3 regions of the Mesorhizobium sp. LSHC412B00 genome follow, and region 1 is predicted to be linked to each of the others. Evidence: predicted binding sites of a transcription regulator. Region 1 holds the regulator's gene; each other region holds the start of a gene.
What was found. The regulator LexA, encoded in region 1, represses DNA repair genes until DNA is damaged. The targets are predictions, from matches to a motif close to TGTTCNNNNTGTGTTCNG.
Positions count from the first base shown of each region.

Region 2: X757_RS139845 (sel1 repeat family protein) is a predicted target of LexA. The motif match lies at 9,085-9,102, and genes of this name have one in related genera.
Region 3: recA (recombinase RecA) is a predicted target of LexA. The motif match lies at 3,900-3,917, and genes of this name have one in related genera.

Region 1 is NZ_AYWB01000008.1:163,670-175,611, forward strand. It holds gene glp (gephyrin-like molybdotransferase Glp) at 1-685, shown strand, start outside; gene X757_RS148030 (alpha/beta hydrolase) at 730-1,566, opposite strand; gene X757_RS148025 (AMP-binding protein) at 1,727-3,352, shown strand; gene kynA (tryptophan 2,3-dioxygenase) at 3,349-4,185, shown strand; gene kynU (kynureninase) at 4,291-5,538, opposite strand; gene X757_RS148010 (GntR family transcriptional regulator) at 5,707-6,471, shown strand; gene lexA (transcriptional repressor LexA) at 6,677-7,459, shown strand; gene X757_RS148000 (ComEC/Rec2 family competence protein) at 7,453-9,909, opposite strand; gene arr (NAD(+)--rifampin ADP-ribosyltransferase) at 10,021-10,437, opposite strand; gene gltX (glutamate--tRNA ligase) at 10,902-11,942, shown strand, end outside.
Region 2 is NZ_AYWB01000020.1:2,146-14,087, reverse strand. It holds gene X757_RS139805 (acylphosphatase) at 1-193, shown strand, start outside; gene X757_RS139810 (TetR/AcrR family transcriptional regulator) at 268-912, shown strand; gene X757_RS139815 (isovaleryl-CoA dehydrogenase) at 881-2,044, shown strand; gene X757_RS139820 (carboxyl transferase domain-containing protein) at 2,046-3,653, shown strand; partial or broken gene X757_RS01000000165335 (O-acetyl-ADP-ribose deacetylase) at 3,655-4,183, shown strand; gene X757_RS139825 (hypothetical protein) at 4,304-4,678, shown strand; gene X757_RS139830 (hypothetical protein) at 4,724-5,101, shown strand; gene X757_RS139835 (acetyl/propionyl/methylcrotonyl-CoA carboxylase subunit alpha) at 5,151-7,127, shown strand; gene X757_RS139840 (ABC transporter substrate-binding protein) at 7,177-8,298, opposite strand; gene X757_RS139845 (sel1 repeat family protein) at 8,685-8,951, opposite strand; gene X757_RS139850 (DUF2147 domain-containing protein) at 9,390-9,731, shown strand; gene X757_RS1000000168685 (hypothetical protein) at 9,958-10,110, shown strand; gene X757_RS139855 (hypothetical protein) at 10,150-10,344, shown strand; gene X757_RS139860 (AMP nucleosidase) at 10,623-11,942, shown strand, end outside.
Region 3 is NZ_AYWB01000011.1:83,312-89,592, reverse strand. It holds partial or broken gene X757_RS01000000165045 (SUF system Fe-S cluster assembly protein) at 1-82, shown strand, start outside; gene sufA (Fe-S cluster assembly scaffold SufA) at 188-568, shown strand; gene X757_RS144725 (GFA family protein) at 656-1,153, opposite strand; gene X757_RS144730 (TfoX/Sxy family protein) at 1,237-1,560, shown strand; gene X757_RS144735 (pseudouridine-5'-phosphate glycosidase) at 1,761-2,678, opposite strand; gene X757_RS144740 (carbohydrate kinase family protein) at 2,749-3,693, opposite strand; gene recA (recombinase RecA) at 3,976-5,079, shown strand; partial or broken gene alaS (alanine--tRNA ligase) at 5,353-6,281, shown strand, end outside.

The DNA.
Region 1 (11,942 bases):
GCCGCTGGTCGCCATCATCGCCACCGGCGACGAATTGCTGCCACCGGGCAGCGAACCTGGCCCCGCCCAGATCATCTCGTCCAACGCCTATGGCGTCGCTGCTGTGGCGCAGTCGGTCGGCGCTCGCGCGCTCGATCTCGGTATAGCGGCCGATCGCAAGGAAGCGATCGCGGCGCTGGTGAAAAAGGCGGTCGATGCGAAAGCCGACGTCATCGTCACGCTCGGCGGCGCCTCGGTCGGCGACCATGATCTCGTTCATGACGTGCTGACCGGCGAAGGCATGAACCTCGACTTCTGGAAGCTCGCCATGCGCCCGGGCAAGCCGCTGATGTTCGGGCGGCTGGGCGATATCAGGTGCATCGGCCTGCCCGGCAATCCGGTGGCGAGCCTGGTCTGCTCGCAATTGTTCCTGAAGCCGCTATTGGCGCAGCTCGGCGGCCGTCCCCACCGGCAGGACATCCGCCAGGCTCAGCTTGGCGCCTCGATGCCGGCCAATGATCTAAGGCAAGACTATGTGCGCGCCGTGGTCCGGGAAGAAGCCGGCGCATTGGTGGCGACGCCGTTTGGCATCCAGGATTCCTCGATGCTGAGAATGCTGGCCGACGCCAACGGCCTGATCGTGCGCGAGCCCTTCGCTCCGGCGGCAGAAGCAGGCGCTGCTTGCAGCATTCTGATGTTGCGCTGAGGTCGCGGATCCAAACCGTTAATTCCAAGAGACAAGACTGGTTGTTACTCCGCCAGCAATGTCCGCGTCAGCGGATGTGTCGGATCGGCAAGCCCGTCGACGATGCTGAAATGATGCCGGTCCGGCTCGACCACTGTGCTGGTCGTGGCGCCGAGGCCGATCCAGATGTTGGCAAGCAGCGCATTCTGGCGCAGGAACTCCGCCCGCTCACCGCCGCCGGCCCAGCAGGTGATGCGTGCGCCATCCATCGGGCGCAGCAGCGCCGGGCTTTCGGCCAGTGCTTCCGCTTCATCAATGGCCAGTGTCGCGTTCATCCCCGTCCGCATGATCGGCCGCAGATCATGAACCCCGGAGATCGAGACGACATTGCGTATGCGGCCGGCCACATCGGCGGCCAGAGGCGTCGTTGTCGTCACCATCCTGGAGGCGAGATGGCCGCCGGCGGAATGCCCGGTCAGGATCACCGGCCCGCCGACCATCGTCGCCGCCTTGCCGATCGCCGCCGCGATTTCCCTGACGATGCCGGAAATGCGTATGTCGGGACAAAGCGTGTAAGTCGGCATTGCCACGGCAAAGCCATTGGCAACCGCGCCGTTGGCCAGATGCGACCATGGCTTGTTGTCGAACGCCTTCCAGTAACCGCCATGGATGAAGACGACGAGCCCTTTGGGCATGACATCGGGAAGGAACAGATCGAGCCTGTTGCGCGGGCTGTCGCCATAGGCGATGTCGAGCTTGGCCCGACCGGACGCCGACATTGTGTCGCGAAAAGCCTGTGCCGGTGTGTCCCACGCGGCCGGCCAGCGATTGCTGCCGGCAATGTTGTCGCCGTTGGCGTAGGCATTGTCCCAATCGGCAACACGATGTTGGAGCATCTGCATCCCTCCCGGATGGCTTCAGTTCAGTCGACAGGAATGGCCGCCGAACAGGGCGGCGTCAATCCTGCGACCTAAAAACATTTTAGGCTTGAAACAAATTTCGACTGGTGCGATCCTGCGCCTTGTTCAGCCATGGGCGCGAGGCAGACAGGGGCAGCCGAAAATGCTTGGGCCATCAGCGCATATCGACACATTCACGCGCGACAACCTGCCGCCGCCGGAGCAATGGCCGGAGTTTTTGCTCGACGGCTTCGACTATCCCGACCACATAAATGCCGGCGTCGAATTGACCGACAGGCTGGTCGAAAAAGGGTTCGGCGACCACACCGCGCTGATCGGCAATGGCCGCCGCCGCACCTACAAGGAACTGTCCGACTGGACCAACAGGCTCGCCCATGCCCTGGTCGAGAATTATGGCGTCAAGCCGGGCAACCGGGTGCTGATCCGCTCGGCCAACAATCCGGCCATGGTCGCCTGCTGGCTGGCCGCCACCAAGGTTGGCGCGGTGGTCGTCAACACCATGCCGATGCTGCGCGCCGGCGAACTCGCCAAGATCGTCGACAAGGCGGAAATCACGGTTGCGCTTTGCGATGCAAGGCTGATGGACGAGATGACCGCCTGCGCCAAGGGCAGTGCGTATCTCAAGCAGGTCATTGGCTTCGACGGCACGGCCAACCATGACGCGGAACTCGACCGCGCCGCCCTCGACAAGCCGGTCACCTTCACTGCCGTCAACACCGGCCGCGACGATGTCGCCCTGCTCGGCTTCACCTCCGGCACCACCGGCGTGCCGAAGGCGACGATGCATTTCCACCGCGACCTGCTGATCATCGCCGACGCCTATGCCCGCGAAATCCTGGAGGTGACGCCCGACGACATCTTCGTCGGCTCCCCGCCCCTTGCCTTTACCTTCGGTCTTGGCGGGCTCGCCATCTTCCCGCTGCGCTTCGGCGCCGCGGCGACGCTGCTGGAACAGGCGACGCCACCCAACATGATCCACATCATCGAGACCTACAAAGCGACCATTTCCTTCACCGCTCCAACCGCCTATCGGGCCATGCTCAAGGCCATGGATCAAGGCGCTGACTTGTCCTCGCTGCGCGTCGCGGTTTCGGCGGGCGAGACGCTGCCGGCGCCTGTCTTCGAGGAATGGACTGAGAAGACCGGCAAGCCGATCCTCGATGGGATCGGCGCCACCGAGATGCTGCATATCTTCATCTCCAACCGCTTCGACGACATGAAGCCGGCCTCCACCGGCAAACCCGTCGGCGGCTATCAGGCACGCATCGTCGATGACGAGATGCGGGAGTTGCCGCGCGGCTCTACTGGCCGGCTGGCGGTGCGCGGCCCGACCGGCTGCCGCTACATGGCCGATGCCAGGCAAAAGGACTATGTCCGCGACGGCTGGAATCTCACCGGCGATACGTTCACGCAGGACGAGGATGGCTTCTTCCACTTCGCCGCGCGTTCCGACGACATGATCGTCAGCGCCGGCTACAACATCGCCGGCCCCGAGGTCGAAGCGGCGCTGCTCTCGCATCCCGACGTCGCCGAATGCGCGGTGACCGGCGCCGAGGACGGCGAACGCGGCCAGATCGTCGAGGCGCATATCGTGCTTGTGCAAGGCGTTTCGCCGGACGCATTGACCGTCAAACGCCTGCAGGACCACGTCAAGGCAACGATCGCGCCCTACAAATATCCGCGTTCGGTGAAGTTCATCGACGCCTTGCCCAAAACCCAGACCGGCAAGATCCAGCGCTTCCGGTTGCGCGCGGAGAAGATCAATTGATTAAGCCGCACGATCCGGCGTCCGATGGCGCGCAGATGTCGTTCAAGGAGCGGATGTCCTACAGCGACTATCTGCAGCTGGACAAGGTGCTCGATGCGCAGGCGCCGCTGTCTTCTGCCCATGACGAGATGCTGTTCATCATCCAGCATCAGACATCCGAATTGTGGATGAAACTGGCCCTCCACGAGATCGGCGCCGCGATCCGCTCGATCCGCGCCGACCGCCTCGAACCGAGCTTCAAGATGCTGTCGCGTGTCGCGCGCATCTTCGAGCAGCTCAACAATGCCTGGGACGTGCTGCGCACGATGACGCCAAGCGAATACACCGAGTTTCGCGACGCGCTCGGCCAATCCTCGGGCTTCCAGTCGTGGCAGTACCGCGCTATCGAGTTCATGGCCGGCAACCGCAACCTTGCCATGCTCGGGCCGCACAAGCACCGGCCCGACCTTACGGACAGGCTGGAAGCCATCCTGGCCACGCCGTCGCTGTACGACGAGGCGCTTCTGCTTTTGGCGCGCAATGGCTTCGACATCGGCGCCGACGCCAGTCGCACGGACTGGCGCGAGACGCGCGTCGAGAACGAAGACGTGCTGGCTGCCTGGCAAACCGTCTACCGCGACCCGCAGCGCTACTGGATGCTCTACGAACTGGCCGAGAAGCTGGTCGACTTCGAGGATTATTTCCGCCGCTGGCGCTTCAACCACGTCACCACGGTCGAGCGCATCATCGGCTTGAAGCGCGGCACCGGCGGCACCTCAGGCGCCTCCTATCTGAAGAAGATGCTGGAGGTCGTGCTGTTTCCGGAGCTCTGGACGGTCCGCACCCGGCTCTAGAGCATTTCACCGTTTAACGGAAACGGCGAAATGCTCTAGCTCTTTGATTGACGCAATTTCGGACGGAAAACCGCTTCACACTTTTCCTGAAATTGCTCTGGTTTCTCACGTAACCGCGGTCTTCACCGCGAAGCGGGCGTCCTGCCAGGCGCCGGTGCGCAGAATATCCTCCAGGACTTCGACCGCCTGCCAGACATCGCCATATCCGACATAGAGCGGCGTGAAGCCGAAACGGATGGTCGACGGCGCCCGGAAATCGCCGATCACGCCGCGCTCGATCAGCGCGCGCATCACCTGATAGCCATGCGGATGGAGGAACGACACCTGGCTGCCGCGCTGGCTGCCGTCGCGAGGACTTTCCAGTTCAAGCCGGTAGGCGCCGCATCTGGCTTCGACGAGCTGGATAAACAGGTCGGTCAGCGCGATGCTTTTTCTGCGCACCGCCGCCATATCGACGTCGTTCCAGATATCGAGCGCGCCCTTGAGCGCCCGCATCGACAGCACCGGCTGCGTTCCGCACAGGAAGCGGCGAATGCCGCTGCCGACGGCAAAGCCCTGCTCGAAGGCAAAGGGCCGCGCATGGCCCCACCAGCCGCTGAGCGGCTGGTGGGCATCGTCATGGTGGCGCTCGGCCGCGTAGATGAAGGCTGGCGAGCCCGGGCCGCCATTGAGGTATTTGTAGGTGCAGCCGACGGCGAAATCGGCATTGGCACGGTCAAGTTCGACCGGCAAGGCGCCGGCCGTGTGGCAGAGATCCCAGATGATCAGCGCGCCGGCGTCATGTGCCTTGCGCGTCAGCGCCGCCATGTCGCGCAACTGGCCGGATTTGTAGTTGACGTGGTTGACCAGGATGACGGCAACGCTGTCGTCGATCAGCTCCTCGATTGCGGCCGCGTCGACGCCCTCCAGCCGCAGCCGCGTTCCCGGCCGGGTCGAGGCGACGCCTTCGGCCATGTAGAGGTCGGTCGGGAAACTGTCGCCCTCGGCAACGATGACCGACCGATCCGGCCGCATGCCGAGCGCTGCGTGCAGCAGCTTGTAGATGTTGATCGAGGTTGTGTCGCAGACCACCGTCTGCCCATCAGCCGCGCCGATCAGTCGCCCGAGCTGATCTCCCAGTTCCACCGGCATGTTGAACCAGCCGGCGGTGTTCCAGGCGCGAATGAGGTCGTGCGCCCATTCCTGCGTGGCGGCCTGCTGCAGTTCGCTGAAGACGACCGCTGACGCGGCGCCCAGGGAATTGCCGTCGAGATAAATCACGCCTTGCGGCAAGACAAAGCGTTCACGCATGGAGCGCAGCGGATCGGCGGCATCCATCGCTTCGATTGTAGCGAGATCGGGTGTCGTGCTCATGATCCGGCGCCCCTCCATGGACAAACGCGCGCGGCGGAGCCTGCCGCCCAAACATGCCGGCGATCTTGAGTGGTCGCCCTTGAACTGTCAAACATTATATATAATTCACCCATTGAAAGGCTTTGATATATAATGATCCGCCCGAGCGTTTATGTCTGATGGATCACGATGCTGGATGACGAGCAGACCTCGAAGACGGAAGTGGCCTATCGCCTGCTCAGGCGCGATATTCTTGCGACCCGGCTGGCGCCTGCCGCGCCGTTGAAGCTGAGCACGCTGCGCAACACCTACGGCATCGGCTGGACGCCGTTGCGCGAGGCGCTGTCGCGGCTGGAGGCGGAACGGCTTGTGACCGCCATCAGCAACCGCGGGTTTGCGGTCGCTCCCGTCTCTCGGGCGGAGCTCGAGGATCTGGCGCGTGCGCGGCTGGTGGTCGAACTGCCCCTGCTGGTGGAATCGATCGAGAAGGGCGACCGTGAGTGGGAAGACGCGGTCGTTGCCGCCCACTATCGTCTCTCACGGTGCGGGTCTGTTCTCGACGATCCATCGGATGATGCGGTCGACGCGTGGTACGAAAAACACGATGCCTTCCATGCGGCGCTGCTCAGTGCCGCGACATCCAGCTGGCTGCTGCGCTTCAATGCAACGATTTCCGACCAATTGCATCGCCATCACCGCTTTCTGGGTCTGGCCCCGACGCTGCGCGCCGCCGCCGGCCGCACGGACGGACACCGGAAGGCCGTGGCGGCCCTGCGCGACGCCGTGGCGATCGAACACCATACCGCCCTGATGGAAGCGGCCCTCGATCGCGACGTCGAACGTGCGAAAACTCTGATGACCGCTCACATCGGCTACACGCTGCGGGTCTATGCCCAGAGAGAACCCCGCGCGGATGCTGCGCAGCCCCGTCCGAAAAGGAAGCGGCGATCGTAGCCGACGACGCAGGGCACTTTGTCTTCGTTTCACCCCGTTGCTGGCAACTGGGCGCAGGCGGCGCTCGCAGCGCCGAACGTTACGCTGAACAAAACGTCAACACATTCATTAAACTTTAAAAGGTTGCGGAACACAACTGGAACAGATAGTGTTTGTTCTGGGTTTGTTTTTTCTGATTCTGGTTTCAGAACCCCTGGGGGCCGCGATGCTGACGCGCAAACAACATGAGCTTCTGATGTTCATCCATGAACGCCTGAAGGAGAGCGGAATCCCGCCGTCCTTCGACGAGATGAAGGAAGCGCTCGACCTCGCCTCCAAGTCCGGCATCCACCGCCTGATCACGGCGCTTGAGGAGCGCGGTTTCATTCGCCGGCTGCCGAACCGGGCGCGCGCGCTGGAAGTGCTGCGGCTGCCCGACTCGATCGCACCAGGCCTCAATGCGGCGAGGAAGTTTTCGCCGAGCGTCATTCAGGGCAGTCTTGGTCAAACCGGCCAAGGGCAAGGCGGCCAAGGACAAGGCGGGATGGGCCAAGGCGGTCTCGGCCGCCAGATCAAGCCGGGCTCGCCGTCGCGTTCGATGTCGGCCGGCAATGACGATGCCGTTTCCGCGATTTCAATCCCGGTTATGGGACGCATCGCCGCCGGCGTGCCGATCGACGCCATCCAGCATCAGACCCATTCGATCTCGGTGCCGCCCGACATGATCATGGGCGGCGAACACTACGCGCTCGAGGTCAAGGGCGATTCGATGATCGAGGCCGGCATTTTCGATGGCGACACGGTCATCATCCGCAATGCCGACACAGCCAGCCCCGGCGAGATCGTGGTGGCGTTGGTCGACGATGAGGAAGCGACCCTGAAACGCTTCCGCCGCAAGGGCGCCTCGATCGCCCTGGAAGCCGCCAACCCGGCCTACGAGACCCGCATTTTTGGACCGGACAGGGTGAAGGTGCAGGGCAAGCTTGTCGGATTGATCCGGCGCTACTGAGCCGGCTTGGGTTTGTACTTTTCACGCTGGTTGTAAGGCGGCAGGCCGCGCGCTTCGCGGGAGAAGCGGCGCTGCTCGTGCCAGGGGCGATACGGCTTGTCGACGGCGAAGCGGATGGTTGGCGCTGCAGCTGCCGATTGCGGATCGAAGAAGACGGCGGCGCTGCCGTCGCGGGCCAGCTGTTTCTTCGTCACGACCAGCACCAGCGGGTCGCGGCACGGATTGTAGGCCGTGGCGTCATCGATGACGATCAGGCTAGCGAAGGCACAGGCCGGCCGCGCCGTCTTGCGGTCTTTGGCAAGGGCTACAATGGCTCCGGAAGGGTGTCGGGCGATACAGAGATCGCCCATGCAATAGAAGGGCGACCCGGGCGGCAGATCGAGCGGATCGAGATCGAACCGCGTATCTGTTGCCTCGAAAATCTCGGGCGGGATAATGGTTTCGGCCCGCAGCGCCCGTTTCCAATTGTCCGTGGTGAATTCGTTGGAGCGTTCGCGGTTGAGGGCGAGTTCGCCGCCACCTATCGGCATGGCCACCAGATGTGCGTCCTCGGATATGAGCACGTCGGGCGTAAGCACCTGCGGCACCGTCAACAGGCCGGCCAGCGCGAAAGGCACGGCCGCCAGCCTGAGCCAGGTGGTGGCCATGGTGGCGATGACGAGGGCGACCGCCACCAACAGCACCGAGCGGATGGAGATCAGCCCGACGGCGTCGACCGGCGAGCGCTCGGAAATCCAGGCCGATATGGCGATCATCGCCATCAGACCCTTGCCCATCACATAGAGGAACGGCCCGTCGGCGCCGAACGGCATCGCCAGTGCGCTGAGCACGGCAAAGGGCATGACGATCAACGAAACAATCGGCATCACGGCCAGATTGGCGATCAGGCTGAGCGGCGACACACGCTGAAAATGCCAGATGGCGAACAGCAAGGTTGCACTGCCGGCGATGATCGAGGTCATGGCGAGGCCGCCCATGGCCAGCGCGAATTTTCGCGACAGGAAGCCGACGAAGGAGCGCTTTGCCGGCGGCGTTCTCACCTTGTCGGCGCGGTAATCGGCCCAGCCGGCATAGGCGCCGACAAGGGCGGCGGTGGCAGCAAACGACATCTGGAAGCTGGGACCGACCACCTCGTGCGGCGACACCAGGATGACGGCAATGGCGGAGATCGCCAGATTGCGCATGGTGAGTGCGGCGCGATCAAACAGCACGGCGACAAGCATGACCGCCAGCATGATGAAGCTGCGCTCGGCGGCAACCACGACGCCTGAAATGACGAGATAGGCGGCGATGGAGACGAGTGCTGCCACTGCTGCATATTTCTTGACTGGGCGGCGCGAAGAGAAATCGGGAAACAGCGCAAAGGCGCCACGCAGCAACGCCATGATGGTGCCGGCAACCAGCGCCATGTGCAGGCCGGAGATGGAGATGATGTGGTAGATGCCGGTGCGCCGCATCGCTTCGTTGACCTCGTCCGGGATGCCGGCGCGCACGCCGACAATCAACGCCGCGGCAATCTCGCCTTCGGCGCCGCCGATCTTGCCCCTGATATGGTCGGCAATGTTTTCGCGCGCGTTCTCGATTGCCGAGGAGAGCCGCGCGGTCAGCGGCGGCGGTCCCTGCGTAGCAATGGTTTTCGGATTGCCGAGAAAGAAGCCGCTGCCGCCGATACCGGTGAAATAGCTGTCGAAGGAGAAATCGTAGCTCTCCGGCCGCACCGGACCGGTCGGCGGCAACAGCCTGGCATAGCCGGTGATCAGGGAGCCGGCGGTCATATCGGCGGGAACGGTCCGCGCCGAGAGCCTGACCCGCTCCGGGGCGTAGCGCAGCTCGGGGTAAGCGGTCGAAACCACATCGAGCGTCAGCCTGATGCGGCCGCTTTCCATCTGTTCGAGACTGACGACGCGGCCGGTCAGCCGTGTCTGAATCTCGGAGCCGAGCATCTGCGTTCCGGCGCGCCAAGTCTCGACCTTGGCGGCGACGACGCCGAGCGCGCACAGCATCGCGGCCATGCAGAACAGATGCGTCCTCGGCCGCGATCGCGTGGCGAGGGCGCAACATGTCGCCAGCACCACAATGGCGATTGGCTGCGCAAAGCCGGGCTCGCCGGCCAGCGAGAAATAAATGATGACGCCGGCCGCCAGGAAAACCGGCACCAGCAGGAAGGCGACGCCCCGGTCGAGCTCCGTGTTGGCGGCCACGGCAAGGCTGCGGCGGAGCGCGGGCCATGACGGACGGCGAAGCCGTCTGCGCAGACGGGCGATAGATCCGGGCGCTGTGACTTGCGCCGGCAAGGCGTGACCGGGCAGCGCAGGCGCGACGCCGGGATGCGGCTCAGGCAGCGCGAGGGGCAGCGGCTGGGCATAGGGACTATCGGCAAACAGCGAGCGTTCGCTGACGCTTGCCTCGGCGCCTTCGCCTTCCTTCGTGCCCCGGCCACGTCCAGCCATCGGGTCTGCCCCTTGCGCCCCAGACCCCTATGCTACATGAACGCGCAAAGTGCGAAAGTCCGTGCGGTCGCGTCCACCGCGCCGGAATTGACGATCACTCGCCAAGGACGCTCAATCCTCAATCATATCCCGGCCCTCCGCCCTCAGGCGAGCAAGCCCATCGTGCATTGCCTTCAATTGTTCCGGTGTATGACCCTGCCATTCAGCGAGCTCCCCCAGGATGAGCAACGGATCACGGGAGCGGTAGGATTTCGTCGGATTACCGGGAAATTTTTTATCGGTCAGGTTAGGGTCATCCATAAAAAACCCCGTCGGCTTTACGATGTAAATCCTTTGACGACCGTCACCCGTTGCAAGCTCTGCTCCCCAGATGGCGGCTTCCAGTGTCTGGGTGAAATAGATCCATGACAGTGGTTTACCTCTGAAATTGGAAGGGTGGCCGACGCTCAGCAGATCCCCGGGTTTCAAATCCGCCCGGGTACCATGGTAGAACGGATCACCCTCCGTATGGTCGGCGTTTCTGGTCATCGGTAGTCCTTCTTTCAATCATTCCTCCTTCGTGGCGAGGCCGGACCGCACACAGTTGCGGTGTTCACGATAATGATTGCAGAAAGGTCAATATGCGTGACCAAGCCAACGCTGTCACGGCGGCGTTGTGTCGGGCAGTGCCGCATCCGTGAAGAAATGTCCGCTCGTCAGAGGGGGCTACCACCGTCGCAGCGATGTTCCAGGCACTGTGACGGGCGCTGCAGCCGAATGAAACCCAGACATTGACGCTGCTGCCAAATGAGGTTGCGCGGAGGTGCGAACAGATTTTTGTGCTACAAGGCTCCACCGCCAGTTGACGCAACCGATAATTGCCGACGTGCCCCCGGCCTCATCCAGCCATCGGGTCTGCCCCTTGCGCCCCAGACCGCCTATGCTACATGAACGCGCAAAGCGCGAGAGTCCGCGCGATCACGCTCCGTTTTCCAAGGCTTCCCGAGAGTTCCATGTCCGACACGGTCGTCACCCGTTTTGCCCCCTCGCCCACCGGCTATCTGCATATCGGCGGCGCGCGCACGGCGCTGTTCAACTGGCTGTACGCCAAGCACACCGGCGGCACGATGGTGCTGCGCATCGAGGACACCGACCGCGAACGCTTCAACGAGGCGGCGACACAGGCCATTCTGGATGGGCTGACCTGGCTCGGCCTTTCCTGGGACGGTGAGGCCATATCGCAGTTCGAGCGCGCGCCGCGCCACCGTGAGGTGGCCGAGGAGCTGGTGCGCCTGGGCAAGGCCTATTACAGCTACGAGACGCCTGCCGAGCTCGAGGCGATGCGCGAGGCCGCACGCGCCAAGGGCCTGCCGCCGCGCTACAACGGCCAGTGGCGCGATCGTGCCCCCTCGGAGGCGCCTCCCGGCGTCAAGGGCGCCATCCGCATCAAGGCGCCGACCGAGGGCGAAACCGTGGTGCACGACCGTGTGCAGGGCGAGGTGCGCTTCCCCAACAAGGACCTCGACGATTTCATCATCCTGCGCTCGGACGGCAATCCGACCTACATGCATGCCGTCGTCGTCGACGACCATGACATGGGCGTCACCCACATCATCCGCGGCGACGACCATCTGACCAACGCCGCGCGCCAGACGGTGATCTACAACGCCATGGGCTGGGACGTCCCGTCGATGTCGCATATCCCGCTGATCCACGGCGCCGACGGCGCCAAGCTGTCGAAGCGGCACGGCGCACTCGGTGTCGAGGCTTATCGCGCCATGGGCTATCTGCCCGAGGCACTGCTCAACTATCTGGCAAGGCTCGGCTGGAGCCATGGCGACGACGAGATCATGTCGATCAAGGACATGATCTCGTGGTTCGACATCGGCGATGTCAACAAGGGTGCGGCGCGCTTCGACTTCGCCAAGCTCGAGTCGATCAACGGCGCGCATATGCGCAAGATGGCCGATACCGAGCTGTTCGACATTTTCGTCGCCACTCTGCCATACCTCGAAGGCGGATCTGCTATCGCCGCCCGTCTCGACGACGCCAGG
Region 2 (11,942 bases), on a different contig from region 1:
GCTTGGCCTCGTAGGCTGGGTGCGCAATGAACGAGATGGCACGGTGACGACCTCGATTGCCGGGGCCGATGCTGCGGTTTCGACAATGATCGAACGGCTGCGGCAAGGACCAACGGGATCCTCGGTTTCGAATGTCGAGACCGAGGAATTCGAAGTCCTCGACGCGCCCGTCGACTTTCGGATCATCGCATAGACGGCACGATTTTTGTTGCCCACTTGAATTAATTGAACGTTCGTTTTATTCTTGCTTCATTCAGGGAGGCGATCATGGCGCGCACCACGGGATCCGACGGCGAAAAGACTGAAGCGGCCGTCCGCGAGGCAGCGGTCAGCCTGATCGCCCGCTTCGGCTACGAGGCAATGTCGATGCGGCAGCTTGCCGCCGAGGTCGGCGTCCAGGCCGCCGCTCTCTACCGCTATTTTCCGACCAAGGAAGACCTGCTGTTCACGCTGATGCGCGAACATATGGAAGGGCTGATCGAAGCGTGGGACGCCGCACGCCCCGACGCTGCCGATCCGGCAACGCGGCTTGCCTCCTATGTCGAAAACCACATCGCTTTCCACATCGAGCGCCGCCACTCCACCCATGTCTCGAATATGGAATTGCGCAGCCTGTCGCATGACCGGCTGACGCAGATCCTGCGCATGCGCACCGCCTATGAGAAGGAGTTGCGCGCCATCCTGCGCGACGGCGCGGAGGCCGGCGCCTTCAGTGTCGATGACACCGGGCTCACTGCCATGGCCCTGATCCAGATGATGACCGGCGTCATCGTCTGGTTCCGGCCGGGCGAGCGGCTGTCGATGGCTGAAGTCACGGCGACATATCTTTCAATGACAATGCGCCTGGTTGGCGCGAAGATCGAAATCGGGGAGGAACGGCATGTACACGAACACACTCAGCTTCGGGCATGACGAGGACATCGAGGCGCTACGCGATCTGGTGCGCCGCTTTGCCCAGGAGAAAATAGCGCCGATCGCCGCCGAGATCGACCGCAGCAATCAATTCCCCACGCATCTGTGGAAAGAGCTCGGCGCGCTCGGCCTTCTCGGCATCACCGCCGATCCCGATTTCGGCGGCAGCGGCATGGGCTATCTTGCCCACGTCATTGCGGTGGAAGAGATTTCGCGCGCCTCGGGCTCGGTTGGTCTCTCCTACGGCGCCCATTCGAACCTCTGCGTCAACCAAATCAACCGCTGGGCGACGCCGGCGCAGAAGGAGAAATTCCTGCCAACATTGTGCTCGGGCGAAAGGGCAGGTGCGCTGGCCATGTCGGAATCGGGCGCCGGCTCCGACGTCGTCTCGCTCAAGCTGCGCGCCGAAAAGCGCAACGACCGCTATGTGCTCAACGGCTCGAAAATGTGGATCACCAACGGCCCCGACGCCGAAACGCTGGTGGTCTACGCCAAGACCGATCCGGAGCGGAAATCGCGCGGCATCACCGCCTTCATCGTCGAAAAGACCATGGCCGGCTTCTCGGCATCGCCAAAGCTCGACAAGCTCGGCATGCGCGGCTCCAACACCGGCGAACTGGTGTTCGACAATGTCGAGGTGCCCTATGACAATGTGCTGCATGAGGAGGGCCGCGGCGTCGAGGTCCTGATGTCGGGCCTCGACTACGAGCGCACCGTGCTCGCCGGCGGCCCGCTCGGGCTCATGGCGGCCTGTCTCGACGTGGCGATCCCCTATGTGCATGAGCGCAAGCAGTTCGGCCAGCCGATCGGCGAGTTCCAGCTCGTGCAGGGCAAACTTGCCGACATGTATTCGACGATGAACGCCGCGCGCGCTTACGTTTATGCTGTCGCGGCTGCCTGCGATCGCGGCCAGACGACACGCAAGGATGCCGCTGGCTGCGTGCTGTTTGCCGCCGAAAAAGCGACGCTGATGGCGCTCGACGCCATCCAGCTGCTTGGCGGCAACGGCTATACCAACGAGTATCCGACCGGCCGGCTGTTGCGCGACGCCAAGCTCTACGAGATCGGCGCCGGCACCAGTGAGATTCGCCGCTGGCTGATCGGACGCGAGATCATGGCGGAGGGGGTTTAGCATGGCCGTACTCCAGACCCAGATCTCGCCCTCCTCCGAAACCTACCTCGCCAATGCCGAGCGCATGCGGGCGCTGGTTGCCGACATTGCGGACAAGGCGGCAACCGTCGAGCGCGGTGGCTCGGAGGAGGCGCGCGAGCGTCATGTTTCGCGCGGCAAGCTGTTGCCGCGCGAGCGGCTGGCGCAGTTGCTCGACACCGGCTCGCCTTTCCTCGAGATCGGCCAGTTCGCGGCATGGTCCATGTATGGCGAGGAGATTTCCTCGGCCGGCCTCATCGCCGGCGTCGGCCGTGTCGAAGGCACCGAGGTGATGGTCGTGGTCAACGACGCCACGGTGAAGGGCGGCACCTATTATCCGCTCACGGTGAAGAAGCATTTGCGCGCGCAGGAGATCGCGCTGCAAAACAATCTGCCTTGCGTCTATCTGGTCGACAGCGGCGGCGCCAACCTGCCCAACCAGGACGAGGTGTTTCCCGACCGCGAGCATTTCGGCCGCATCTTCTACAACCAGGCCAACATGTCGGCGGCCGGCATTCCGCAGATCGCCTGCGTCATGGGCTCATGTACTGCGGGCGGCGCCTATGTGCCGGCAATGTCGGACGAGACGATCATGGTGCGCAACCAGGCGACCATTTTTCTCGGCGGCCCGCCGCTGGTGAAGGCGGCTACGGGCGAAGATGTCAGCGCCGAGGAGCTTGGCGGCGCCGACGTGCACACCAGGCTGTCCGGTGTCGCCGACCACTATGCGCTGGACGACGAACATGCGCTGGCCATCTGCCGGCGCATCGTCAAAAACCTCAACCGGCGCAAGACTGTAAGCTTGACCTTACAGAAACCCATGCCGCCGCTTCATGACGCGCAGGAACTCTACGGCATCGTGCCGACGGATCTGCGCCAGCCCTATGATGTGCGCGAGGTGATCGCGCGCGTCGTCGACGGCTCCGAGTTCGACGAGTTCAAGCAGAATTACGGCACCACGCTGGTCACCGGCTTTGCCCATCTTCAGGGCGTGCCGGTCGGCATCATCGCCAACAATGGCGTGCTGTTTTCCGAAAGTGCTGTGAAGGGCGCGCATTTCATCGAACTGTGCTGCCAACGCAAGATCCCGCTGATCTTCCTGCAGAACATCACCGGCTTCATGGTCGGGCGAAAGTACGAGGCCGGCGGCATCGCCAAGGACGGCGCCAAGCTGGTGATGGCGGTTGCCACCGCCAAGGTGCCGAAGGTGACGATGATCATCGGCGGGTCGTTCGGCGCCGGCAATTACGGCATGTGCGGCCGCGCCTACTCGCCGCGCTTCCTGTGGATGTGGCCGAACGCGCGCATTTCGGTGATGGGCGGCGAACAGGCGGCGACCGTGCTGGCGGTGGTCAAGCGCGAGGGCATCGAGCGCAAGGGCGGTGAGTGGAGCGCGGACGAGGAAGCGAAATTCAAGAAGCCGATCCTGATGAAATACGAGCATGAGGGCCACCCGCTCTACTCCTCGGCGCGGCTGTGGGACGACGGCATCATCGACCCGGCGAAAACGCGCGAGGTGCTGGCGCTCAGCCTGTCGGCCGCGCTCAACGCCGGAATCGAGGAAACGAAGTTCGGCGTGTTCAGGATGTGAGATGAGCAAGTTCGGCGAACGGATACATGTCCACACCGCGACATCACCAGGCTTGCGGTCGATGCCATCGTCAATGCCGCCAATTCCTCGCTGCTGGGCGGCGGCGGCGTCGACGGCGCCATTCACCGCGCCGCCGGCCCGGAGCTCGAATTCGAATGCCGGATGCTGAACGGCTGCAAGTCGGCGAGGCAAAGCTTACGAAGGGCTATCACCTGCCGGCACGTTACATCATCCACACGGTCGGACCTGTCTGGCAAGGCGGCGGCAAAGGCGAAGCCGGACTGGTCGTATCCTGCTATATCAGGTCACTCCAAATCGCCGCCGCCAGGGATTGCCGGACCGTGGCATTTCCGGCGATCTCGACCGGCATCTACCGTTATCCGAAAAATGAGGCGACGCAGATTGCCGTTGGCATCGCAGGTACCTTCGTCGGACAGAACTCAACGCCCGAAACAGTTATTTTCTGCTGCTTCGACGAGCCAACAGCTCAACTATACCGACAAGCCGTTGCTGCCATTGGAGGATGCTAGTCTGCATGGACAAGATGGTTCATCCACCTACGCAAAAGCAATTTTCGGTGAGCAGGCTGGCGGCACTGGAGAATAGGCGCTATTGTTCATCCCGCATTGGGCAACGGGGATGGGGTAAAGATGAGGCCGAAATATTCGGGAAAAACGACTGCGTCGGTACTTGCAGTCTTGCTTATATTTGCGGTACCCGGCGTTGGCGCCGCGGCATCGCTGGCGGGAAGCAAAGGCGACATCCATTTCTATCCGTATTTGCCGAAAAGCCCGAAAGACCAGTGCACCATGGCTTACAACGCCTATGTGGCCGCCGGCGGCCATTCGGCCTATGCGACCACGCCCTATGCCCGGATCCGTTCGTTGTACATCATCTGCGGCTCGGGCTTGAATGCACCGTCACAGAAGGCTGCCGAAGAACGGGCGATGAAATCCTGCGAGTCCGCCCGCAGCCATTACAAGGTCATTACAGGTGCGGGCTGCGAAGTTGCGGCATCGAAGTAGGCCGACAAGCATCGGCTTGGGCATTTTTCAAATGGGCGGCGCAAGATGAAATCGACACGCATCAAACGAATTACTGTATCGATGCTTGCCGGCCTGCTCGTATTTACGGCACCCGGTATCGGGGCGGCTGGATCGCTGGCGGGCAGCAAGGGAGACACCCGATTCTGGCCTCCGTTGTCACTGAATCCAAAGGAGCCCTGCACGAAGTCGTACAACGCCTATGTCGCGGCGAGTGGCCACTCGGCCTACGCGACCACATTCTACTCGCGCGTCGACGATCTTTACATCATCTGCGGTGCGCGGCTGAACGCGCCATCTCAGAAGTCCGCGGAAGAGTTGGCGTTGCGAAGCTGTCAGGTTGGCCTGAAAAAGTGGAAGGTTCAGACCGCGAGCGGCGGCTGCAAAATCGCGGCTTCGAAATAGGCTCATTCCTGCCAGACCGGCGCCGCCCGAGACAAACTCTGGAGGCTCCATGTTCGCCAAGATCCTGATCGCCAATCGCGGCGAGATCGCCTGCCGGGTGATACGCACGGCCAGGAAGATGGGAGTGCGCACCGTTGCCGTCTATTCCGACGCGGACGCCAAGGCCCTGCATGTCAAAATGGCCGACGAGGCAGTGAGTATCGGTTCCTCGCCGGTCGGCGAAAGCTATCTGCGCGGCGACAGGCTTGTTGCGGCGGCGCTGGCGACCGGCGCCGAAGCAATTCACCCCGGGTACGGCTTCCTCTCGGAAAACCCCGATTTCGTCGACCTGGTGGTGGCGGCGGGGCTCACATTCATCGGCCCGTCGGCCGCCTCGATCCGCGCCATGGGGCTGAAGGATGCGGCCAAGCGGCTGATGGAAAAGGCCGGCGTGCCGGTGGTGCCGGGCTATCATGGCGAGGCACAGGAGATCGTGCTGCTGGCGTCCAAGGCGCGTGAGATCGGCTATCCCGTGCTGATCAAGGCGCGCGCCGGCGGCGGCGGCAAGGGCATGCGCCGGGTCGAACATCCCGACGATTTCTCCGAGGCGCTGTCGGGCGCACGGCGCGAGGCCAAGGCCGCGTTCGGCGACGACCGCGTGCTGGTCGAAAAATATGTCGACAAGCCGCGCCACATCGAGGTCCAGGTATTCGGCGACAATTTTGGCAATGCCGTGCATCTCTACGAGCGCGACTGCTCGGCGCAGCGCCGCCACCAGAAGGTGATCGAGGAAGCGCCGGCGCCCGGCATGACGCCGGCGCTGCGCGAGGCGATGACGGAAGCGGCGGTCAAGGCCGCCAAGGCGATCAGCTATTCCGGCGCCGGCACCATCGAATTCATCGTCGATGCCTCGCAAGGGCTGAAGGCCGACCGCTTCTGGTTCATGGAAATGAACACCCGCCTGCAGGTCGAGCATCCCGTCACCGAAATGGTCACCGGCACCGACCTGGTCGAGTGGCAGTTGCGGGTAGCCGCCGGCGAAAAGCTGCCGAAGACGCAGAGCGAAATCACGCTTTCCGGCCACGCCTTCGAGGCGCGCATCTATGCCGAGGACGCGGCGAAAGGGTTTCTGCCGGCGACCGGCACGCTGCATCACCTGGCGTTTCCCGACAACGCGCCCGAAGGCGCCAGCATGCGCATCGAGACCGGCGTGCGGGCCGGCGATGCGATCTCGCCCTTCTACGATCCGATGATCGCCAAGCTGGTCGTCCACGCCAAGGACAGGCAGGCGGCACTCGATGCGCTCGGCACTGCGTTGTCGCAGACCGAGATTGCCGGCTCGACCGTCAACACCGCGTTTCTCGCGGCACTTGCCGCGGACGCCGATTTTTCGGCCGGTGATGTCGATACCGGCCTGATCGGCAGGCATCAGGAAGCGCTGACCGCGGTCGCCCTGCCGCGCAGCGAGATCGTTGCCGCGGCGGCCCTTGCCGCGGCGGGCGCCGGTGCCTTGCCGCCGTCGAACGATCCGTGGTCGTCGCTTGCCGGCTATGCGCATTTCCACAGCGTTGCGCGCCGCACGCGCCTGCGCCATGGCGAGGACGATATACTGGCGCGTGTTTCAGTGCGGCCGGACGGGCGCTTCGAGGTGGCGCTGGACGCGCCCTATGACAGCGTCAATTCGCATGATCTTCGCGCCGCCCCTCGCCTTGCCCGCTGGCCAGGCCACGTCACCGTGTTCGAAGGCGCGGTCGGCTACAGTTTCCTCGTCCCGGATCCGCTGGTGCGAACCGACGAGGCGGCCGCCGCTTCGGGCAGCCTGCGCGCGCCGATGCCGGGCGTGGTCAAGCTGGTGCGCGCGGCAAAGGGCGAAAGGGTGATCAAGGGCCAGCCGCTACTGATCCTGGAAGCGATGAAGATGGAGCACACGATCGCGGCCAGCCATGACGGCGTGATCGCCGAGATCGCCACCGAGGGCGCGCAGGTAACCGACGGAACGGTGCTGGTGCGCTTCGTTGAAGAGGTGCATAGCCGGCTGGAGGCTTGAATGAAAAATGGCCGGGACAAGCCCGGCCATTCCATGAGTACGCGGCCGCTTACTGCGCGATCGGTGCGTATTTGCCGTCGTGCCACTGGTTGATGTCGTAGCTGGCGTTCTTCAGATCGCCCTTCTCGTCGAAGGTCACGTCGCCGACCACGGTGCTGAACGGCGTGCCGTTCTTCAGCGCTTCGGCTACCTTGACCGGATCGTCCGTTCCGGCGCGCTTGACGCCCTCTGCAAACGCCTGAACGACGGCGTAGGAGAACAGCGTAAAGCCTTCCGGCACGAAGCCGCCCGCCTTGATCTTGGCGATGGCCTCCTTGGCTTCCGCCTTGGCCTGCGGGTCCGACGGGAAGACGAACAGGGTGCCTTCACCGGCGGGGCCGGCGACCTGCCAGAATTCCGGCGAGGCGATCGAGTCCGGCATGATCAGCTGGAACTTAACGCTCTGCTCGGCCGACTGACGCAGGATAAGCCCGGCTTCCGGGTGATAGCCGCCGAAATAGACGACGTCAGCCTTGAGGTCCTTCAGCTTGGTGACGAGAGCCGAATAATCCTTCTCGCCGGCATTGATGCCTTCATAGTCGATCTCCTTGAGGCCACCGGCATTCATCGTCGCCTTCACCGCATCGGCAACGCCCTGACCGTAGGCGCTCTTGTCATGCAGGATAACGACATTCTTGCCGGCATATTTCTTGGCGATCCACGGGCCGATGAAGGCGCCCTGCGCGTCGTCACGCGTATAGAGACGCATGATCGTCGGCCAGCCGGCCTTGGCGGCGGCATCGGTCAGCTCGGGATTGGAAGAGGCCGGGCTCATCATCAGCGCGCCGGCCTCGGCGTAGACGGCGGAAGCCGGGATGCTCGAACCTGAACAGGCATGGCCGTCGATAAACTTGACGCTGTTGGCAACGATCCGGTTGGCCACCGAAACCGCCTGCTTGGGATCGCACTGGTCGTCCTCGATGTCGAGCTTGATCATCGAGCCGTTGACACCGCCGGCGGCGTTGATCGCGTCGGCGGCTGCCGTTGCGCCCTGCTTGAACTGGTCGCCGATCGTGGCGAGCTGTCCGGTCATCGGGCCGACCACCGAAATGGTGATGTCATCGGCAAAGGCAACCGGCGCGCTCATCATCAGGCCAAATACGGCCGCGCTCAAAATACCCGTTTTTTTCATGGTGATAGAACTCCTCCCACACTCGCGCAGCCGCTCTGGCCGCGCTTCTTTCCGAAGGCGGGACAATTTCATCCTTCATTGGGCCTGTCTAGGCGCATCGGCGCCGCTCGATTGGGCCTCATCAACGCAAAAAGCCACGCCAGCCTGTTCCGGCCGGTCGTGGCTTTTTGCTCGTAGCAGTCCCCATTCGCCCCCGCGCCACGAAAACCTGCCCGCCGTCCCCATTGTGCACGACTGGACCGTGCCGGCCTGCCGCGTTCTTGTTCTTTCATGGTCGGCCGTCTTGTCGCGGCCTTGTCGTTTCACCGGTTCCGACCGTCTTTGCGGTCTTGATCCCGGGGCTTCCCTGTTTTCGATAATCTGCCTGCGATAATCTGCTCGCGATCTCAGTGCATCGTCATCCATTCGCGGGCTTCGCGCAGCGCCTTGGCGATCTCGACCTTGGACATTGCGGCCGACAGTTCCGAGCGCAGTTCCGCGGCGCGGACCGAGCCCTTGATGGCGGCGATGTTGAACCATTTGTGGGCGGCAACGACATCGGTCTCGCAATCGCGGCCGGTCGCATACATCATGCCCAGTTCGAAAAGAATGTCGGCCTGGGCAGTTGCCCCCATGGCGCCGAAGCCGGCTTCAAGCATTTCAAAACGTGCCATTTTAGTCCCCTGTCTGGCTCCCGAGAGCGGGCCTCTTCTGTCCCCCGGTGTTCCCTGGGGAGCCGCTCTTTCGATGCTTCCGAGAATGAGGCCGAGCCTTGAATCCGTCGTTAAATGGCGTGCTTAATTTGGAGAAAACAAAGCTAAAACAAGAGGTAAACGCGGAAATTCGTTAAGGATACAAAGTCAGCAATCCCGCCGTTTTTCGATCGATTTGACGAAAATTTGCAAGGCGCCGATCAACACTCTGCTAACCACGCGAACCAAAGCCAACGCCTCGATCGTTTCATTTTCACGGGCTGCGCTCTCCCGACCCCGCATGAAAATTGCGAAACCTTCCGTCGCGGCACCCGCTTTTGTTTTGCCGGGAGCTGGATTAGCTTACGTTTGCGTAAGGGGCAGAGAGGCGGCTGGCCCATCTAACCAGGGAGGACAGATATGTTTCGCAAAGTGAGCTTGGCCCTGGCGGCCGCCGTGATGATGGCTGGTGCGGCTTGGGCCGATCCGATCGAAGGCAATTGGAAGACACAAGCCGGCGACACAGCAGTTATCGGCGGCAGCGGTTCATTCTCCATCACCCTGAAGACCGGCAAATATGCCGGGAAGACCATCGGTTCGCTCAAGGCGGTCGGGGCCAACAAATATGCCGGCAACATCACCGATCCGGCAAACGACAAGACCTATTCGGGCAAGGCAACACTGTCGGGCACCTCGCTCAAGATGAGCGGCTGCGTGCTCGGCGGGCTGATCTGCAAGAGCCAGACCTGGCACAAGCTCTGATCTTGCTGCTTTGAGTTGACCAACGGGGCCTTCACAGGCCCCGTTTTCTTTTGCAGGACGGTCCGCGCCATAGCGACGACCGTGCCGTTTGCGGCGGCGCAAACCCGAACCGACGCTCTCTCTAAGACCTCGTCAATCACTTTGAACCGCAGATGAACGTCGGCATCAGCGCCGGTTCAGTCGCATCAGGGCATTTTGATGGCGTGTTCAAGGAGACACTACGCAAATGCTCGCTCGCCGCTTCACCATCGTCTGCCTGTTGATGAGCCTGTTCGGGATGCTCTTCGCCATCCTCGTGGCCGAAGCCGGCCGCCCGGCCCGTTCCTGGGATGCAGCCAGTTCCTGCCAATTCGATTGCATGAACCATTTTCGCCCCTGAGACGACAAAGACATAGATCTAAACAGAAAAGCAAAAGCCATGAACCGCATCGCCATCAACGCCCTCCAGACCCTTCGGCTCCTGCCGCGGGCGGCGCTCGTCCTGGTCGTGCTGTCGGCGCCGGTCCTGGTCATGCCGATGATGCGGGCCAATGCCGACACGACGATCGACGCGCCGGCGACGAAGAAGCATGGCGTCGGCTTTGTCTTGCTGGTCAGTCTGCAGCGCGGGTAAGGTGTGCCGGTATTAAGGTGATGCCGGCCTGCAAGTGGCGGCCTTTGGTGCTCACATACTTCGAGTACGCTCCGCTCCGGTTCTCGAAGCCAACCAGTTTGGTCGCTTCGCGCCCGTCCTCGACTCCGGCTCAGCCTTACCTGAATCTCAGCACACCTTGGGCGTGGACGAATAAATCGACCACTTGGCGGCCATCCTCCCCTCCCAAGTGCGGCCTCAAGTCTCTATATTGAGCCATGGAAAAGCGAATCTACCCACAAGCTATCGAATCGGTCGTCATGCCGGAGCCTTTCGGCAAGCAGAGCTTCGACGACGCCAAAAAGGCCGTGGCCGCCTTGCAGGTGCTCTACGACCGCAACACCAAGTTTCTGCGCGACTCCTTTGCCACGCTTGCCGCCGGCGGCGACGAAAGCAAGCGCTACCGCGCCTTCTACCCGGAGATCGGCGTCACCACCAATTCGTTCACCCAGATCGACTCGCGCCAGGCTTACGGCCACATGCCGACCCCCGGGCATTTCTCGACCACCATCACCCAGCCGGTGCTGTTCGAACGCTATCTCGTAGAGCAGCTTCGCCTGATCATGCGCAATCACGGCGTGCCGGTAACGGTTTCGGAATCGACCACGCCGATCCCGCTGCATTTCGCGTTCCTTGAAGGAACCCATGTCGATGGCGCCGCCGCCGACCGCATCAAACGGCCGATCCGCGACCTGTTCGACGTGCCGGATCTTGACGGCACCGACGACCAGATCGCCAACGGCACCTTCGAGGTCGCGTTCGGCGAACCAAGGCCGCTGGCGCCGTTCACGGCGCAGCGCATCGACTATTCGCTGCACCGCATGACGCACTACACGGCGACCAGCCCGCAGCATTTCCAGAACTTCGTGCTGTTCACCAACTACCAGTTCTACATCGACGAGTTCGTCGCCCGCGCGCGGGCCCAGATGGCTGAAGGCGGCCACGGCTATACCGAATTCGTCGAACCGGGCAATGTCATCACCAAGGCAGGGCAAAACGCACCCAGCGAAGGCGTGGCGGCGCCGCGCCTGCCTCAGATGCCAGCCTATCATCTGAAGAAGCCGAACCATGGCGGCATCACCATGGTCAACATCGGCGTCGGCCCGTCCAACGCCAAGACGATCACCGACCATGTCGCGGTGCTGCGGCCACATGCATGGCTGATGCTCGGCCATTGCGCCGGCCTGCGCAACACTCAGGCGCTGGGCGACTATGTGCTGGCGCATGCCTATGTCCGGGAAGACCATGTGCTGGACGATGACCTGCCGGTGTGGGTGCCGATACCGCCGCTGGCCGAGATCCAGGTGGCGCTGCAGGAGGCGGTCGCCGAAGTCACCGGACTTTCCGGCTACGATCTCAAGCGCATCATGCGCACCGGCACCGTCGCCACCATCGACAACCGCAACTGGGAACTGCGCGACCAGCGCGGACCGGTGCAGCGGCTGTCGCAGTCGCGCGCCATCGCGCTCGATATGGAATCGGCCACGATCGCCGCCAATGGCTTCCGCTTCCGCGTGCCCTACGGCACGCTGCTTTGCGTCTCCGACAAGCCGCTGCATGGCGAGTTGAAGCTGCCCGGC
Region 3 (6,281 bases), on a different contig from region 1:
CGAGGTCAACATGACCTTCGACCCGCCCTGGTCGCCCGACCGCATGTCGGAAGAGGCGCAGGTGGCGGTGGGCTGGTACTAGGTTGACTGAGGTTGGTGCACTTGCACCAGTGGTAAAACTTCACCATTTTAGGTGAGGAATCATTCGGCAGGCCTTGAACCTGCATGGAATGGAAGAGGAAAAAGAATGGGACGCTTCGCCGTCATCACGATGACCGAAAAGGCCGCCGACCGGGTGCGCGAGATCGTCGCCACGCGCGACAATGCGCATGGCATTCGCCTCGGCATCAAGAAGGGCGGCTGCGCCGGCATGGAATACACGGTCGACCTGGTGACCGAGCCCAATACCAAGGACGACCATATCGAACGCGACGGCGCGCATGTCTATGTCGCGCCCGAGGCTGCCCTTTTCCTGTTCGGCACCGAGATGGATTTCGAGCAGACCACGCTGCGCACCGGCTTCACCTTCCACAACCCGAACCAGAGTTCGGCCTGCGGCTGCGGCGAATCCGTCGAACTGAAGCCCGCCGATCTGAAGGCGCTGGCTGAAGCGCGCGCTTCGGCCTGATCTTCCTTCTCCCCATGAACGGGAAGAAGGTGTCACGAAGTGACGGATGAGGGGCAGCGCTGACTATCGGAAGTCGCGCTCCGAGCCTCACTTCACCCACATCTTCGTCCGTTTATGCCAGTCGGCGATGGATTCCTCGGGATAGACGTCGAACGCATTGTCCTTCTTGCCGATCACCGGCTCGACCCAACTCGCCTTGTATTTCAACATCAGATGCACCTTCTCCGGCGGCTTCGGCAACTCGCTGTCGATTGCCGAGGCGAACGGGTGGACCAGGTCCGGCCATGTCGGATCGTAGAGCCAGAGCGCCGAACCGCACTTCTTGCAGAAATTGCGCTCGCCCGTCGAAATCTCACACTTTGGATGCTCGTCGTCCGCGATCTCGGCCTGGTAGACGCCGAGATTGCGCTTGCCCTTGATTTTCAGCGTCTTGTAATCGGCGCCGAGATTGATGGCGAAGCCGCCGCCGCCCTGCTGCTTGCGGCAGATCGAGCAGTAGCACAGCATGAACGGCACCGGCGTGTTGCTCTCCACCTCGAAATGGACGGCATCGCAGCGGCAGGATCCCTTGAGCAGCAGCGGCAGGACAAAACTCCGACGGATGACTCTCAACTTGCCAGCATGGTTTTTGATTGCAGCCGTGGCAAGCCCGGTGACATGATTGCGGCATGGACAATGAACGCATCGAAGAGCTGTTCGAAGGCCTCGGCCCGGTCAGTATCCGAAAACTGTTCGGCGGCAAGGGTATCTATTTCGACGGCGTCATCGTCGCCATCGTGCTGCGCGGCGAATTGCTGCTCAAGGCTGACGAGCAAAGCGCGCCCGACTTCGAAGCCGCCGGCTGCAAGCAATGGACCTATACCGGCACCCGCCACGGCAAGCTGGTCGCGATGCCGTACTGGAGCATTCCCGACGACGCGTTTGATGACCCTGACGAGATGAGGGTGTGGGCGCGCCGGGCGTATGAGGCGGGACGCCGGGCGGGGAAGTGAACCGGGACCGCCGCGTTTCTTCCCACCCCCTCTGTCCTGCCGGACATCTCCCCCGCAAGGGGGGAGATCAGTTGTCACATTGGCCTTCGCCAATCACCAACGTTGAAAATGGGAGCCTGCGGCTAAGCTGTTAATCTCCCTCCTTGCGGGGGAGATGGCCGGCAGGCCAGGGGGGTGCTGTCCCGCCGACGTAGGCGATCCTACAGCGCCTTCGCAATCCTCGCCGCCAACCGCGCATTGTTCTCGACCAGCGCGATGTTGGTCTTCAAGCTCCGGCCGCCGGTCAGTTCGAGGATTTTGCCCAACAGGAACGGCGTCACCGCCTTTCCGGTCACATTCTGCACTTCCGCCGCCTTCTGCGCGGCCTCGATATAGCCGGCCATCTCGTCGGCCGGAATTTCATCGTCCTGCGGCACCGGGTTGGCGATCAGCATGCCGCCGACCAGGCCAAGTGCCGCCCTGGTCTTGTAGAAATGCGCGATCTCTTCCGGTCTGTGCAGGGTCAGCGGCGCGCGGAACGGCGAATGCCGCGACCAGAAGGCCGGCATCGTCTCGCAGCCATGGCCAATCACCGGCACGCCGCGCGTCTCCAGCACTTCCAGCGTCTTTTCGATGTCGAGGATCGCCTTGGCGCCGGCCGAGACGACGATGACCGGCGTGCGCGCCAACTCGTCGAGATCGGCCGAGATGTCGAAGCTCTTTTCCGCGCCCTTGTGGACGCCGCCAATGCCGCCGGTGGCGAACACCTTTATCCCGACCATGTCAGCGGCGATCATGGTGGCGGCGACCGTGGTGCCGCCGGTGCGGCCTTGCGCCACCGCAAAGCCGAGGTCGGCGCGCGACAGCTTCATGGCATCGCCGGTCATGGCCAGCGACTCGCGCTCGCCGTCGGACAGTCCGATCTTGATGCGGCCGGCGACCACGGCGATCGTCGCCGGCACCGCGCCATTGTCCAGGATGATCTTTTCGACATTGGCGGCCATGGCGCCATTGTCGGGGTAAGGCATGCCATGGGTGATGATGGTGCTTTCCAGCGCCACGACGGGGCGGCCAGCGGCGAGCGCCTCGGCCACGGGCGCGTGGAGGTCGATGAAGGGGCGGGCGCTTTGCGGTGTCATGATGGTCTCCGATCCGGAGATCCGCGCGTCCGCTTGGACGTCGCGCTCCGGCAATGGCAATTGGCCGCCCTCATGCCATTTCCTGCGCGTCGGGCACAAGAGCCAGTGCCTCAGTGAAGGTCGCAATCGTGAAGGCCGGAACCGCGTCGGCGCTTTCAATGGCCAGCGTGGCGGCGGCAACGCCCTCGCGCAATGCCTGGCGCAGGGGCAGGCCGCGCAGCAGGGCAGCGATGGTGGCGCCGGCCAGCGCGTCGCCGGCGCCGGTGACGTCGGCGACTTTTCTCGGCGCCGGCGGCAGGATAGAGAAGGCGCCGGCTTCGTCGAATCCCAGCACCGGGCCGTCGCCCGCCGTCACCACGCCACTGGTGAGGCCGCTGCAGCGCAGTCCGTCGACGGTCTCGCGCTCGGTGGCATTGGCATCGACGCCGGCCAGCACCATGGCCTCGCGCCGGTTCATGAAGACCTGCGCGAGTTCCTTCAGCACCGGTATCAGCCGCACCACCTTGGCCGGCGAAATGGCGATGGCGAACACCGGCTTGCCGGCGGCGAGCCCCACCAGCCGCTCCAGCGCCGTTGATGGCAGATTGGCGTCGCAGAGCACCGCATCGGCCTCGGCGACCACCTCGCGCACCTTGGAGCGGCGGATCTGCTTGGGGAACGCCAAATCGTAGAGCGCCATATCGGCAAAGCCGGTGATCAGCTCGCCGTCGCGATCGATCAGCGCCGTGTAGCTCGGCGTCGTGCGGTCGAGGAAAACCGCCGACAGGTCGGCAATGCCGGAGTCGGCGATGGCGCGCGCAACCGTCTCGGCCGAGGCATCGCCGCCGCGCACCGACAAAAGCGAGGCCGAGACGCCGCGCCGCACCAGGCTGCGCAGCGCGTTGAATACGCCGCCGCCGACATCCTCGCGCATCGTGCCGGGGTTGGACGCCGCGGGCACGTACGTACCCGACACCTGGCCGCGGCGATCGATATGGGCGCCGCCCACCGCCAGTATCTTTGCTGATTTCACCATGCCGGCGATATGACCTTTGTTATTCGAGCCGCACAAGCGCTAGGCTGTGCGACCGAGCTTCGCAGGCGAGCCGGCGATTCGGCCGATCGAAACAGCCGGAGCATCTGGCCCAATGCGGAACGCGTCCGAAAACCAAACCACGAGACAAAAAAAGAACAAATCCGGATAATGATTGTTTTTCAGTTATTTGATCCCTCTTGCCAAACGAGAACAAAAGTAGTACAAAATGGGCAGGGATTACGGATTGTCCGGCCTTCATTGACGACCAAGGGGTGATGTATCATGGCTCAGAATTCTTTGCGGCTTGTAGAGGACAAAGCGGTGGACAAATCAAAGGCTCTGGACGCGGCGCTGTCGCAAATCGAGCGCGCCTTCGGCAAGGGCTCGATCATGCGGCTTGGCGCCAATGAGCAGGTCGTCGAGATCGAAACCGTGCCGACCGGATCGCTGGGCCTCGACATCGCGCTTGGCGTCGGCGGCCTGCCGCGCGGCCGCATTGTCGAGATCTACGGGCCGGAAAGCTCGGGCAAGACGACGCTGGCGCTGCATACGGTGGCGGAAGCCCAGAAGAAAGGCGGCATCTGCGCCTTTGTCGATGCCGAGCATGCGCTCGACCCGGTCTATGCCCGCAAGCTCGGCGTCGACCTCGAAAACCTGCTGATCTCGCAGCCCGACACCGGCGAGCAGGCACTTGAAATCTGCGACACGCTGGTGCGTTCCGGCGCCATCGATGTGCTGGTCGTCGATTCGGTGGCGGCACTGACGCCGCGCGCTGAAATCGAGGGCGAGATGGGCGATTCGCTGCCCGGTCTCCAGGCTCGTCTGATGAGCCAGGCGCTGCGCAAGCTGACCGCCTCGATCTCGCGCTCCAACACCATGGTCATCTTCATCAACCAGATCCGCATGAAGATCGGCGTCATGTTCGGTTCGCCGGAAACCACGACCGGCGGCAACGCGCTGAAATTCTACGCTTCGGTGCGCCTCGACATCCGCCGCATCGGCTCGGTCAAGGACCGCGACGAGGTCGTCGGCAACCAGACCCGCGTCAAGGTGGTCAAGAACAAGCTGGCGCCGCCCTTCAAGGTGGTCGAGTTCGACATCATGTATGGCGAGGGCGTCTCCAAGACCGGCGAACTGGTCGATCTCGGCGTCAAGGCCGGCGTGGTCGAGAAGTCCGGCGCCTGGTTCTCCTACAATTCGCAGCGTCTCGGCCAAGGTCGCGAAAACGCCAAACTGTTCCTGCGCGACAATCCCGACACGGCGCGTGAGATCGAACTTGCGCTGCGGCAGAATGCCGGGCTGATCGCCGAGAAATTTCTTGAAAATGGCGGCCCCGAGCGCGGCGAAAGCGACGACGGCTTCGAGGAAGAATCCGGCGCCATGTAGGGCACGGCCAGAGTTCGGCCATAAAAATCGAGTCTATTATCCGATGCTTAAGTAACCGAGTTCTTTAGTATTGCGTTTCAAACCGCCGGCCTTCGCGCCGGCGGTTTTCGTTTTTGGGCAGCGTGAAGCCGGCTTGGCAGTTGCCGGGATGGCCCAATTCCGTGTTTCTGGACAGGGTGGGGCGTGCCCGCTAAAAGGCCAAGTCAATCTTCTAAAAAGCAGAGACCAGTGTCCGCCGGCCGTGCCGGCGGTTTTCGCGAAAAGGCAGCAGTCATGAGTGGCGTGAACGAGATCCGGTCGACATTCCTCGACTATTTCCGCAAGGAGGGCCACGAGGTCGTGGCCTCGAGCCCGCTGGTGCCGCGCAACGACCCGACGCTGATGTTCACCAATGCCGGCATGGTGCAGTTCAAGAACGTCTTCACCGGCCTGGAGAAGCGGTCCTATTCGCGCGCCACCACCGCGCAGAAAAGCGTGCGCGCCGGCGGCAAGCACAACGACCTCGACAATGTCGGCTACACCGCGCGCCATCTGACCTTCTTCGAAATGCTCGGCAATTTCTCCTTCGGCGACTATTTCAAGGAGCGCGCCATCGAACTGGCCTGGAACCTGATCACCAAGGAGTTCGGGCTGAACAAGGACAAGCTGCTGGTCACCGTCTATCACACCGATGACGAGGCGGCCGGCTTCTGGAAGAAGATCGCCGGTTTCTCCGATGACCGCATCATCCGCATCCCGACCTCCGACAATTTCTGGGCTATGGGCGACACCGGACCGTGCGGGCCGTGCTCGGAAATCTTCATCGACCGTGGCGAGCACATCTGGGGCGGCCCTCCCGGCAGCCCGGAGGAGGACGGCGACCGCTTCCTTGAATTCTGGAACCTGGTGTTCATGCAATATGAGCAGGTCACCAAGGATGAGCGCATCGACCTGCCGCGGCCGTCGATCGACACCGGCATGGGCCTGGAGCGCATGGCCTCCATCCTGCAAGGGGTGGAGAGCGTCTTCGAGACCGACCTGTTCCGTCATCTGATCGATGCGGCCTCATCAGCGCTCGGGCAGGGCCCGGACAAGGAGACGGTCGCCTCCTTCCGCGTCATTGCCGATCATCTGCGCTCGTCCTCCTTCCTGGTTGCCGACGGCGTGCTGCCGTCGAACGAAGGCCGCGGCTATGTGCTGCGCCGCATCATGCGCCGCGCCAT